Regions from separate parts of the Streptosporangium sp. NPDC000095 genome, predicted to be linked through region 2. Evidence: riboswitches for the same ligand, from Rfam matches in the RefSeq annotation. Region 2 holds a riboswitch; each other region holds the start of a gene.
The links. Region 2 has a riboswitch for cyclic di-AMP ahead of ACFY3V_RS27185 (C40 family peptidase). Riboswitches for the same ligand answer to the same signal wherever they lie in the genome.
Positions count from the first base shown of each region.

Region 1: it holds a riboswitch for cyclic di-AMP, as region 2 does, so the genes downstream of both, ACFY3V_RS10790 (hypothetical protein) here and ACFY3V_RS27185 (C40 family peptidase) in region 2, are expected to answer to the same signal.
Region 3: it holds a riboswitch for cyclic di-AMP, as region 2 does, so the genes downstream of both, ACFY3V_RS28290 (NlpC/P60 family protein) here and ACFY3V_RS27185 (C40 family peptidase) in region 2, are expected to answer to the same signal.

Region 1 is NZ_JBIAZS010000003.1:539,128-543,403, forward strand. It holds gene ACFY3V_RS10785 (hypothetical protein) at 223-480, shown strand; gene ACFY3V_RS10790 (hypothetical protein) at 1,049-2,023, opposite strand; cyclic di-AMP (ydaO/yuaA leader) riboswitch at 2,027-2,163, opposite strand; gene galT (galactose-1-phosphate uridylyltransferase) at 2,236-3,315, opposite strand; gene ACFY3V_RS10800 (DeoR/GlpR family DNA-binding transcription regulator) at 3,312-4,112, opposite strand; gene ACFY3V_RS10805 (metal-dependent phosphohydrolase) at 4,197-4,276, opposite strand, start outside.
Region 2 is NZ_JBIAZS010000013.1:178,534-182,809, forward strand. It holds gene serA (phosphoglycerate dehydrogenase) at 1-1,293, shown strand, start outside; gene ACFY3V_RS27185 (C40 family peptidase) at 1,900-2,508, opposite strand; cyclic di-AMP (ydaO/yuaA leader) riboswitch at 2,496-2,714, opposite strand; gene ACFY3V_RS27190 (3-isopropylmalate dehydrogenase) at 2,870-3,916, shown strand; gene ACFY3V_RS27195 (branched-chain amino acid aminotransferase) at 4,090-4,276, shown strand, end outside.
Region 3 is NZ_JBIAZS010000014.1:113,274-117,549, reverse strand. It holds gene ACFY3V_RS28300 (RDD family protein) at 121-1,215, opposite strand; gene ACFY3V_RS28295 (amino-acid N-acetyltransferase) at 1,444-2,121, opposite strand; cyclic di-AMP (ydaO/yuaA leader) riboswitch at 2,457-2,604, shown strand; gene ACFY3V_RS28290 (NlpC/P60 family protein) at 2,610-3,659, shown strand; gene ACFY3V_RS28285 (LuxR C-terminal-related transcriptional regulator) at 3,737-3,937, opposite strand.

The DNA of each region.
Region 1 (4,276 bases), on a different contig from region 2:
TACGACCTTGGTATATTCAGAGAATATGGTCGGCATACGGGCGCTGGATCCTGCCGGGTCCTGCGCGCCAGGTGATGACGGTGCGGACATGGTCGGGCCCGTGCCTGGATCGACCAGTGGAACCTGATCTCGGCTGAACCCGCGCCCGGTCCTGCAACAGGCTCAAGCGGGCCACTGCGAGCCGGCGACCTGGAAGGTGACCGATCGTTTCTTTCCGAACCCGTGACGGTCGTGCCTCCCGACGTCAAGATGGTTCGGATCAAGACCCATGCTCACACCGGCACCGGATTTCATGAATGCTCCAACACGTATGCGTTCCGACACCCGGCAGACGTGCGGGCGGTGGGCTACTTCAGGAACCACGCTCGGACGAGGGTAACGCTAATCAAGATCAAAGCGTTCTATACGAATGGCTTCGACGGGAATGCGCTGATCGCCCCGGCCATCAATAACAGCAATGGCTCTTTCCGTAAGGATTGAATAACCAATGGTTATGCGCCTCGATGATGAGGTGATTTCAGAGAAATAATTCGGGCAGTTGCGGATATCCGGTACGCCGCCCGTGGCGTTTCGGGCCTTTCGGGAGAACTCGCCGAAGGCCGGAGAGAAAGACGCGGAGCCTCCGGTGGATGAGTTCTCATCACAAGAAGCCGCAGCGGTGCGGCTTTGGACGAGGGAAGGATCGCCTGCCGCAAGTGCCTGGGCCCGGGACCGATGGATCCGGCGAGGGCGTCGTCCGGCTCGGGAACCGCTGGGTGACCGGGTGGTGCCGGATGCGAAAAGCCGGCCTCCAATCTGTCTTCGTTGGTCGCCCCCCTGCCGCGCCGGGTGACCTACGGGCGCAACCGGGCCACCTCCCATCCGTCACTCGATCAACTGGTCGGACTCAGGACCTGCTCGTCCAGGGGAACCCGTCCTGCGCGTCCGTGCAGGACTCCGCCGCCCTACGCTCTATCGCGCGCCAACCGAAGATCATGAAGCGGGAAGTCCGCGAAGTGTCCTGAGAGGACCTTGCGACAAGATCACCGCAGGGCAGAAGTCTGGTGGTTCAGTACATCGAGATGTGCGGATGGTCGAAGTGGTTGGCCGTGATGCCGCCTCGGTTCGACATGAACCTCCAGCCGGAGCCGTGGTTGATGCGCTGGCGCCAGATCACGTACTTCACGCCGAGTTTGGCCTTGTTCTTGATGGCCCAGGCGGCGATCTCGTCGCCGAGCGCGAGGTTGGCGGCCGTGGGCATCGCGCCACCGGCGCTCATCATGAAGTCGCAGGCGCGGCCCAGAGGATGCTCGCCGCCGTCGTTGACGGCCCGGTAGCAGCCGACCGAGTACGGCAGGTTGAAGCGCCTCATGACGGCGTCGCGCATGATCCGGGTGCGGTCGGTGATGTTGTCGGGGCCGGTGGGCAGTTGCGGCGCCCAGCTGCCGTCGGCGCGACGGCCGGAACCGGTGGGGGCGAGCCGGTCGAGCTTGTTCTTCATGTCGCGGATCAGCTTCTCGGCCTTCTCTCGCTGCGCCTGCACCTCCTTGGCCTCGTCGCCGATCTCGTCGGTGAGCCTGGCGGCCGTCTCGGCCGCCCGCTTCCTGCGGTCGATGCTGTTGACGAAGCCCTCCAGGTGGGCGGCCTGCTGGGCGGTGAGCTGCTCCATCACCGCGGCGGCGCCCATGTCGCCGGAGAACATCAGCGCGGGCAGCCCTCCGCCGCTGCTCTGGTAGCGCAACTGGACGATGGAGTCGACCTCCCGCTTGGCCTCGACGTAGGTCTTCTCGGCCTTTTCCAGGTTCTGCTTGGCGACGATCTCGGCCTTCTGCGCCATCTTGAGCGACTCGCGGGTGGCCGCGTAGGTCTCGATCAGCTTGTCGACCTGCTTGCCGAGCTTGGCCAGCTCGGCGCGGAGCTTGGCCTCGGTGGGCTTGGGGTCCGCGCTTCCGGCGGTGGGGGCGCCGATGGTGAACACGACGATCGAGCTCAGGCAGAGGGCCAGAGACGCACGCCGACGGAACGTGGGGGACGGGGCCGCCACGCACTCTCCTCTCCTTACGCCTACCGGGTTAGCTGACGGGTTCGGGCTGGAGGAAGCCCTTCCACCGAAGTGGTTTCACCCCAGGTGCGGTGGTTCCCCGGCTCCCGGGCAAGGTGCCCGGGATTAGGCAAATCAGCGTTTACAGCCGATGTGGGAAGGATAGTAGTGGTAAACAGCAGGTCATGCGACCTCAAGACGAGACCAAGTGGTAATCAGTTCGTGACAACAGAGCGCAGCAGTTGTGCTGTCGCCTCGGGCGACACGTCGTTCACGAAGGCGCCCATCGCCGACTCCGACCCGGCGAGGTATTTCAGCTTGTCCGGCGCGCGGCGGATGCTGAACAGCTCCATGTGCGCGTACGACAGATCGCGGCCGGTGGAGACCGGTGCCTGGTGCCAGGCCGCGACGTACGGCATGGGCACGCCGAAGATCCCGTCGAGGCGGCGGAGCACGTCGGTGTAGAGGGGGCCGAACGCCGCGCGTTCCCCGGCGTCCAGCGCGACCAGGTCGGGGACCCTGCGGTGCGGGTAGAGGTGGACCTCCACGGGCCAGCGCGCCGCGGCGGGGACGAAGGCCGTCCAGTGCTCGTTCGAGCCCACCACCCGGATCTCGGCCGCACGCTCCGCGGCCAGGACGTCGGCGAACAGGTTGCCGCCCGTCCGCTCCCTGTGGCGCTCGGCCGCCCCGAGGGTGAGCCTGGTGCGCGGGGTCACGTAGGGGTACGCGTAGATCTGGCCGTGCGGGTGGGCCAGGGTGATGCCGATCTCCGCCCCCCGGTTCTCGAAGCAGAAGACCTGCTCCACGCCGGGCGTCGCCGACAGCTCCGCCGTACGGTCGACCCAGGCCTCCATGACCAGTTCGACCCGCTCGGGGGAGAGCCGCGAGAACGCGGAGTCGTGCTCGGAGGTGAAGCAGACCACCTCGCACCTGCCGACCCCCGGACGGACCTCGCTCAACCCTCCGATCGGCCGGTGGTCGCCCGGCTGGGCGGAGAACGAGGGGAACCGGTTCTCGAAGACCACCACCTCGTAGTCGGAGGAGGGGACCTCGGTGAGATTGCCCGGAGTCGAGGGACAGAGCGGGCACTCGTTAACGGGGGGAAGGAAGGTGCGGCCCTGGCGGTGCCCGGCCACCGCGATCCACTCCTCGGTGAGCGGGTCGTAGCGCAGCTCGGAGGCGGCGGGACGGGGCGGCAGGTCGCGCCGGTCGGGTGCCGTGCGGTCGGCGTCGTCGCGCCGGTCGAAGTAGAAAAGCTCCCGGCCGTCGGCCAGGTGGGTGATCGTACGCTTCATCGGCCGGCGATCTCGCTCTCGCGCTGGGGGTCGGTGATGATCATCTCGCCCACCGAGGCGGCGAGCTCCTCGCGGGCCTTCTCGGTCATGCCGGAGTCGGTGACCACGATGTGGGCCTCGGCCAGCTCGGCGATCGTGCTGATGCCGACCGTGCCCCACTTGGTGTGGTCGGCGAGCACCACCAGGCGGTGCGCGGAGGCGACCAGTTCGCGGTTGGTCTCGGCCTCGAGCAGGTTGGGGGTGGTGAACCCGGCGCGGGTGCTCATACCGTGCACGCCGAGGAAGAGGGTGTCGACGTGCAGGCCGCGGATCGCCGAGACCGCGACCGGACCGACCAGCGCGTCGGAGGGGGTGCGGACCCCGCCGGTCAGCACGACCGTCTGGTCGGCCCTGGGGGAGCGGTGGAAGACGTCGGCGACCCGGATCGAGTTGGTGATCACGGTCAGCTCGGGCACGTCGACGAGATGGTGGGCGAGCGTCCAGGTCGTGGTGCCCGCGGAGAGCGCGACGGCGGTGGCCGGCCGGACGAGCCGGGCGGCGTGCCGGGCGATCGTCTCCTTCTCCGCCTGCTGGCGCACCGACTTGGCGGCGAAACCCGGCTCTTCGGTCGAGCCCGGCCCGGCGGCGGTGGCGCCACCGTGGACCTTCTCCACCAGGCCGCGCTCGGAGAGCACCTCGAGGTCGCGCCGGATCGTCATGTCGGACACGCCGAGCTCCCGGACGAGATCGGCGACCCTGACCCCGCCGCTGCCGCGCACCCTTTCCAGGATCGCCTGCTGTCGCTGCTGGGCGAGCATCGCCTCACTCCCCTTAATCCATCAGATTCCACCAAAATACCACGACCAGGTGGGGGAGGTTGTTGGATTGTGGTGGCCGGCCGCTCACAGTCGATCAAGCTCCGCCGCGATGTTCGCCCTTGCCGCCCCCTCCAGATCGGCGACATGGAAGATCACCGGAAGAT
Region 2 (4,276 bases):
ACCAGCGCCGCCGAGCACACCGTCGCCCTCATCCTCGCCTCCGCCCGCAACGTCGCCCAGGCGCACTCCGCGCTCAAGGGCGGCGAGTGGAAGCGCTCGAAGTACACCGGGGTGGAGCTCGACGAGAAGGTCGTCGCGATCCTCGGCCTCGGCAAGATCGGCCAGCTGGTCGCGCAGCGCCTCCAGCCGTTCGGCGTCGAACTGATCGCCTACGACCCCTACCTGCAGCCGGCCCGCGCCGCGCAGATGGGCGTCCGGCTGGTCTCGCTCGAGGAGGCCCTGAGCGAGGCCGACTTCATCACGGTGCACCTGCCCAAGTCCAAGGAGACCATCGGTCTCATCGGCGACAGGGAGCTCCACGCGGTCAAGCCGAACGTGCGCCTCATCAACGTCGCCCGGGGCGGCATCATCGACGAGAACGCCCTCTACTCCGCCCTCAAGGAGGGCCGCGTCGCCGGCGCCGGCATCGACGTGTTCCCCAAGGAGCCGGTCACCGACAGCCCGCTCTTCGAGCTCGACCAGGTCGTCGTCACCCCGCACCTGGGCGCCTCCACCCACGAGGCCCAGGAGAAGGCGGGCACCCAGGTCGCGCGCAGCGTGAAGCTCGCCCTCGCCGGGGAGTTCGTGCCGGACGCGGTCAACGTCCAGGGCGGTGCCGTCGCCGAGGACGTCAAGCCGGGCCTGCCGCTCGCCGAGAAGCTCGGCCGGGTGTTCACCGCCCTCGCGGGCGAGGTCGCCACCAAGCTCGACGTCGAGGTGCGCGGTGAGATCGCCTCCCACGACGTCCGCGTGCTGGAGCTGGCCGCGCTCAAGGGCGTCTTCACCGACGTGGTCGAGGACTCGGTCACCTACGTCAACGCCCCGCTGCTGGCCAAGGACCGGGGGGTGTCGGTCGAGCTGGTCACCAGCTCCGAGAGCCCCGACTGGCGCAACGTCGTGACGGTCCGCGGCGTCCTCGCCGACGGCCGCACGGTCTCGGTCTCCGGCACCCTGTCCGGGCCGAGGCAGATCACGAAGATCGTCGAGGTCAACGGCTACCAGATGGAGATCGAGCCCACCGACCACCTGTCGTTCTTCACCTACACCGACCGTCCCGGCATCGTCGGCGTGGTCGGCCGTATTCTCGGCGACCACTCGATCAACATCGCCTCGATGCAGGTGGCCCGGGACGCCAAGGGCGGCAAGGCGCTGATCGCCCTCACCGTCGACACCGCGATCCCGGCCGAGGTGATCGACCAGATCGGCGCGGAGATCGGCGCCGACAGCGGCCGCTCGGCCGACCTGGCCGACTAGCCCCGTTTCCCGCGCGTGCCGCGTCGTCGCGGGTCGGTGGCCCTTCCCGATCCAGGACGACATGCGATCACCCAGGACCGATCGGGGGACGTACGGGAAACACGGCCGTGGTCCACCGATGTGGCCGCCGCCCCGATGACCGGGGCGGCGGCCACATCTCGTCTCAGCATGTGAGAAGTGTGTACGCCGGGCGAGACGGCGTTTCCGTGGGCAGGTAGCCTGGAATGAAATGCGCCAGGTTCTCGTAATTCCTACCTGCCGCGGCGAGGCCTGACAGGGGCAGGCCGGCGACTCGCCGCGGTGTTGTGGCGCTTGCCGGCTCCAAGCCCCCGTCGCCGGTCCGTGATCCGGACCCTCGACATCAGGCCTGGTCGGAGTCCCGACCGGAGACTTGACCACCTTCCTTGCTCGCGTGCGACCGAGACGAGATTCGCCATGTACGACATGTATCCCTGGAACCGTCCCGAGGAGACAGAGGACGAGGCCACCGACGCGCTCCAGACCGCTCTGGACCGCAGGGACAACGGTGGTGCCCCCACCCGCTGAACCCGTTCTCGCCGCCACCGGGGCCTCCACGGCCTCCCGGCGGCGATCCGCCGGCGTGTCTCATCCGCCGGGCACGACTTCGGTCGCGAGCTCGACCCGCTTGGCGAGCTGGACCCCCTGCGGGTCGGGGCGGACCGCGCCGACGAAGGAGGCGCGGCGCCAGGAGCTGAGCTTCTCCTCCTTGACGACGTCGCCGCTTTGCGGGGCGTGAACCATGTAGCCGGGCTTTGTGATCATGCCGACGTGGCCGAGGCCGCTGAAGAAGGCCAGGTCACCGGCTCTGAGGTCCTTCCAGGCGATCTTCTTGGAGAAGGCGGCGTACTGGTCGTAGGTGACGCGGGGGAGTTTGATCCCGGCGGCGCCGTAGGCGCGGAGCATCAGGCCGGAGCAGTCGAAGCCGCCGTTGCCGGTGCCGCCCCAGACGTAGGGCGTTCCGCGCTTGGACATGGCCCACTGCACGGCCTTCTGCCAGGCGGGCCTGACGTCCATCGCCTTCAGCGTTTCCTTCAGCGTGGGGGTTTTGAGCGCTGCGGGTCCGGGGGCGGGGGGCGGGGAGGCGGCCAGGGCGGCGGTCGAGGTCGCGCACACCGCGGCGCCGGCGAGGATCAGGGAGGCGGAGATGGACAGGACGCGGGGGAGAACTGTGCCGGACAGGATGATTCCTTCCATAAGGCCGGCCGGGTGAGCTGTCGGGCTCGGGCGTGGAGGCCGCCCTACGGCGCGAGAACGCGCTGATTCGCCCCAAGGGATCCGCCTGATGACGACCGGGAACGCGCTCCGGGGGAGGGGCGGTGTTCTCGGGGGTGCGGTAGATCCCGTAAAGAGTGGTTCCCCGGCTCCGTGCGGGCCCGGTAAGGGGATGGCCCGTACGGATTAGGCAGTGATGTGAATGGGAGGACCATAACGAAACCTCCCTAAACGGTCAATAGGGAGCAAAAAAGGACAAAACGATCAGAGGGTCTGTCGTGCGAACACGTCCGCAGAATGAGACCGGTGTTCAATCGCCGAGACGGACCGGTAAGGTGCCTGCATGGATTCGCGTAACATTCGCCTGGCGGTCATCCCCGGGGACGGAATCGGAGTCGAGGTCGTCGCCGAAGGGCTGAAGGTCCTCGAAGCGGTCGGTACGAAGGTGGAGACCACCACCTACGACCTCGGCGCCAAGCGCTACCACGAAACCGGCGAGACCCTGCCGGACCCGGTCCTCGACGAACTGCGCGGATACGACGCGATCCTGCTCGGCGCGGTCGGCGACCCCAGCGTGCCCCCGGGCATCCTGGAGCGCGACCTGCTGCTCAAGCTCCGCTTCCAGCTCGACCACTACGTGAACCTGCGCCCGGTCAAGCTCTTCCCCGGCGTCGAGACGCCGCTGGGCGGATCCCGCCCCGAGGACATCGACATGATCGTCGTCCGCGAGGGCACCGAGGGCCCGTACGCCGGAGCGGGTGGCGTCATGCGCAGGGGCACGCCGCACGAGATCGCCACCCAGGAGTCGCTGAACACCGCCTACGGCGTCGAGCGCGTCGTGCGTTACGCCTTCGACAAGGCGCTCGGCCGCCCCCGCAAAAAGCTGACGCTGGTCCACAAGACCAACGTGCTCACCTACGCCGGCGACCTCTGGGCCCGCACCTTCGACCGCGTCGGCCTGGAATATCCCGAGGTCCAGACCGACTACTGCCACGTCGACGCGGCCTCGATGTTCTTCGTCAGCCAGCCGGAGCGCTTCGACGTGATCGTCACCGACAACCTCTTCGGTGACATCCTCACCGACATCGGCGCGGCGATCGCCGGCGGCATCGGTCTGGCGGCGAGCGGCAACGTCAACCCCGACCGCACCGCGCCGAGCATGTTCGAGCCGGTTCACGGCAGCGCCCCCGACATCGCGGGCCAGGGCAAGGCCGACCCGACCGCCACGATCCTGTCGGTCGCCATGCTCCTCGACCACCTCGGTATGGCCGCCGAGGCCACCAGGGTCGAGCAGGCCGTCGCCGACGACCTGGTCGAGCGGACGGCCGGCCGGGCCGGCCGGACCACCCACGAGATCGGCGACGACATCACCGCCCGAGTAGCCGGCTGAGGAAGCCGCCTCCCTCGACCCCGACGCGCCTGGCGGCTCACCTGAGCCGCCAGGCGCGTTTTTGTTTCTCCAGCACTGCCGGTTTTCGGCATGGATGGAGTAGTTTCCCGTTACCCGGTCCGACGCAGAATGGACCCAAGGGTAAGCCAGACCTCAAGAGAAGGATCCGTGCGATGACCACCGCTCAGAAGCTCAGCTTCGACGTGCAGCTCTCCGACCACGCTCGCACCGCGGCAGAGCGCGAGCAGGTAATGGCGAGTCCCGGGTTCGGTCAGGTCTTCACCGACCACATGATCTCGATCGACTACACCGAGGGTGAGGGCTGGCACGACGCCAGGCTCATGCCGTACGGCCCGCTCA
Region 3 (4,276 bases), on a different contig from region 2:
TTTTGAGGCTTCCGCGCCCCGGCCCCCGAGACCCTTACGGACCCCTAAGGGCCCCCGTTTTCTCACCCGCGCACGAAAACGGGGCCGGCGGTTGAACCGCCGGCCCCGTTATTCAGGGGACTACTTGATCTTGACGACGACCGTCCCCGCCACCTTGTCGTGCAGGGCCTGCTGCAGCGGCTTGTCCCACAGCAGCCACAGGACGTTCACGAGGCTGAAGATGTTGAAGAGGAAGCCCACGAAGGGGATCCAGCTCAGGAACTGCGGGCCGAACATCACCCCGGCGCGCTTGACCGCCATGTCGGAGCCGAGCCCACCGGGCGGCAGGGCACTGCCGACCGGCACGACCTTGATGCCCATGACCATCTTGCCGACCGTCTGGCCGCCCCTGCTGAGCATGAGGAACTCGTAGGCCATGTAGATCGCCGCGCTGACCAACGCGATGAGGAGCCCGGCGAGGAAGGTCCCGCTCCCCTCCGTGATCGACGTGCCGTCGAAGGTGGGGGCGGTCACGAGCATCGCGGTCAGCACCAGGCTGATGATGACCCCCGGGATCGCCAGGATGATCCCGTCGACCAGCCTCGCCAGCAGACGCTGCCACCACTCCGCGAGCGGGGCGGGCGCCCCGGGAGGACCGCCGTACGGCTGGCCGTAGCCCTGCTGCCCGTAGCCGGGCTGCTGGCCGTAGCCCTGCTGGCCGTAGTCGGGCTGCTGGCCGTAACCCTGCTGGCCGTACTGCTGCCCGTAGTCCGGCTGCTGACCGTAGCCGGGCTGCTGGGCCCCCTGCTGGCCGTAGCCCGGCTGCTGGCCGTAAGCCTGCTGGCCGTAACCGGGCTGGGACTGCTGACCGTAGCCCGACTGCTCGTGGGACGCCTGCTGGCCGTAACCGGGCTGCTGCCCGTACGACCCCGTCCCGCCCTGCTGGCCGTACCCGCCGGTCCCGCCCTGCTGGCCATAACTGGGCTGCTGGCCGTAACCCTGCTGCTGGGACTGCTGGCCGTAGCCGGGCTGCTGCTGCCCGTACGACCCCGTCCCGCCCTGCTGGCCGTAACCCTGCTGCTGGGACTGCTGCCCGTAGTCGGGCTGCTGGCCGTAACCCTGCTGGCCGTAACCGGGCTGCTGGCCGTAGCCCTGCTGCCCGTAACCCTGGCCGTAGCCGGGCTGGCTCTGTCCTGGGCCGGTGTTCGGCTGTGAGGCCTCCGACCGATATCCCATGACCGTTACGTCGGGATCGAGTTCGCCAGCGGCTCGACCCGCGTTGTGCTGTCCGTAATCCGGGTGTCCCGACGGTGTGCGATCGCGGTCGGGATCATCCTGTGGATACGGCGGCTGTCCGGTGCTCACCGCGTCACCTCACTTAGACTGCGCATGTGGCAAATGTCAGACGCACATGCTTGCTGCTGCACAAGGTATCGACATAGGTATCGACAGTCACCTTTCCGATCAGTCAGCTCCAAAGTCATCACAGTCGGGCTCACGTGTCAGGTGGAGCAGCATCCGGGTGTTTCCCAAGGTGTTGGGCTTGACGTGCTCCAGATCGAGAAACTCCGCCACGCCCTCGTCGTAGGAGGCGAGAAGCTCCGCGTAGACCGCGGGAGCGACGGGCGTGCCCTGGATCTCGCGGAAACCGTGCCTGGCGAAGAAGTCGACCTCGAAGGTGAGGCAGAAGACCCGGCGCAGGCCCAGCTCCGCGGCCGTGCGAATGAGGGCGGAGACGATCCGGTGGCCGATTCCCATCCCGCGACGGGTCGGATCGACGGCCACGGTGCGGATCTCGGCCAGATCCTCCCAGAGGACGTGGAGAGCCCCGCAGCCGATGACCGCCCCCTCGGCGTCGGTGGCGACCCAGAACTCCTGAACGTCCTCGTACAGGGTGACGGTGGCCTTCTCCAGCAGGCGGGGGCCGACGCCGCCGTAGGTGTCGACGAGCCGCCTGATCGCGCGGACGTCCGGGGTCCGGGCACGACGGACCGAGACCTCGGCGGCCTTGGCGATCTCCGCGACCTCGGCCGCCGCGGGCAGGGGCGGGTCAGGCTCCGCCCCCTCGGGTCCCGCGCGTCGCTCCCCGCCGCCCGGGGTGCTCACGACCGGCACGGGAGAATGCTCAGCAAGCTGCTCCATGACCGTTCAGCGTACGTCCTCACCGGTCTTCAATTACGGCTCCTCCTTAACTCGCGGCACACCCCCCTCACATGACCGCCGGTAATCGCTTTACCACACTGGGCGCGCGGCATCTCACGTGTGCCACAACTCACCTTTGGTACGGTCCCGGACCTGGGAAGACCTTCCCCGCACCCCCCGCCGGGGAGGTAAAGGCAGCGTAATGGCCATGTTGATCATATTGACATGTGATCTTTCCGTGACACTTCAGTTGCGGAACCTCCACTGAATTCGCAGTTCTGGTTGAGCAGGAACCACGGGTGCACTAATCTCCGTGCTCGATGTCAGAGACGTAAAAGCCTGACCCGCCGAATCCCTCACCACGGGGAACCGGGGACCCACCACGTCCTTGGGGGTGAATCCGAGTGCCACCGGCGCACTCGGTAGGGCTGCCTCCGGCCCGAACCCGTCAGCTAACCCGGTAGGCGGCCGAGGAGAGGAGCCCGTTGGTGAAGCGCGAGCGCGACCGCGGAGGAAAGAACGCGGGCGACGACGCCCGCCGTCGAGAACGCGCGCCGCGCGGGCTGCGCCGCCGCATGGCGGTGATCGGCCTGGCATTCGCCACCCTCACTCTCGGCACACCGACGGTCGCGGCCACCGCCGACCCCGAACCCAGCCTCCAGCAGCTGGCCAAGCAGGCCGAGAAACTGCACGAGGAGATCGGCGTCCTCGCCGAGCGGTACAACGGCGAGCGGGTCAAGCTCAGGCAGGCCCAGCGGGCCGCGGAGAGCGCCGAGAAGATCCTCGCGTCGAGCGAGTCGGAGCTGGCCTCCCGTCGCACCAAGGCCACCCTCCTGGCGCAGAGCACCTACATGTCGGGCGGCCTGAACTCCGGACTCGCCTTCACACAGGCGACGGACCCCGACACCTTCCTCGATCAGGCCACCACCAACTACGCGCTCCAGCAGCAGCAGAGCGAGGAGGTCGCCCAGGTCGCCCGGGCGATCGAGGCCGCCGAGCGGGCGAAGGCCGGCGCCAAGGCGAGGACGTCGGAGGTCAAGAAGCTCCTGGCGGAGATCGACGGCAACCGGACCAAGATCGAGCGTCTGGTCGCGCGGGTCGAGAGCGACCTGTTCAGCGAGGTGCGTGCCAGGGCCGTCGGCAACAGGGGCGCCCGGGTGAAGACCAACGTGCCCATCGTGGGCAGCGGCAAGGCCGCGGAGGCGACCCGCTGGGCGCTCACCCAGCAGCTCAAGCCGTACGTCTGGGGCGCCGAGGGTCCCAACTCCTTCGACTGCTCCGGGCTGGTCATGTGGGCCTACCAGAAGGTCGGCATCAGCCTGCCGCACTACACCGGCGACCAGTGGACCGCCGGCACCCACGTCTCCAGGAAAGAGCTACGCCCCGGAGACCTGGTCTTCTTCTACAGCGACCTGCACCATGTCGGGATCTACATCGGCGCGGGCCTGATGGTCCACGCGCCCCGGACGGGTGACGTCGTCCACATCACCACGATCGACAACCGGCCCTTTGTCGGAGGCGTCCGCATCGCCGCCTGAGCGTGCCCCACCCCGCCCCCCTGCCCTGTCCGCACGCGTGCCCGGCCCGACCTGCCGGGCACGCGTGCGGTGCCGTGTCAGATCAGGCGACGGCGTGCGGCCCAGGCGACGGCCTCGATCGCCGTGGCGACACCGATGCGGTCGCAGATGCCTCTCAGCCTGCGCCTGACGGTCCGCCCGCTGATGTCGAGGCGACGCCCCACCCGATCGACCGTGACACCCTTGGCGAGCTCAGCCAGCAGCACGAGATCGTCATCGCTGAGACCGATATCGCTCATGCCCAGGGGGCTGTCGCCATGGCGTGAATCCACTTCTGGATATGCCATCAAGAGTCACTCCCCCCACTCTGGAAACCGGGTGCGAGACGCCGGAAATGAATACCGTCCGCCAGGAACGGTAAACGCCTTGTTCAAAGGTCGTCAAGTTCCGCTCTTCATAGCGCGCGTCCAGTATTGACATAGTAGGCGCTACATGAAGTACTCATGATATGTCAGTGCCTTTGCGGCTATGTCATGACCCATCCCGAGCACGAGCCGGCAGGTACCCCTGGCTGCGGTGATCGAAGTCCTGGCAGAACAAGGTTTCGCGGGAGCCCTCGCCCCGCCGGGCGCGCCGGA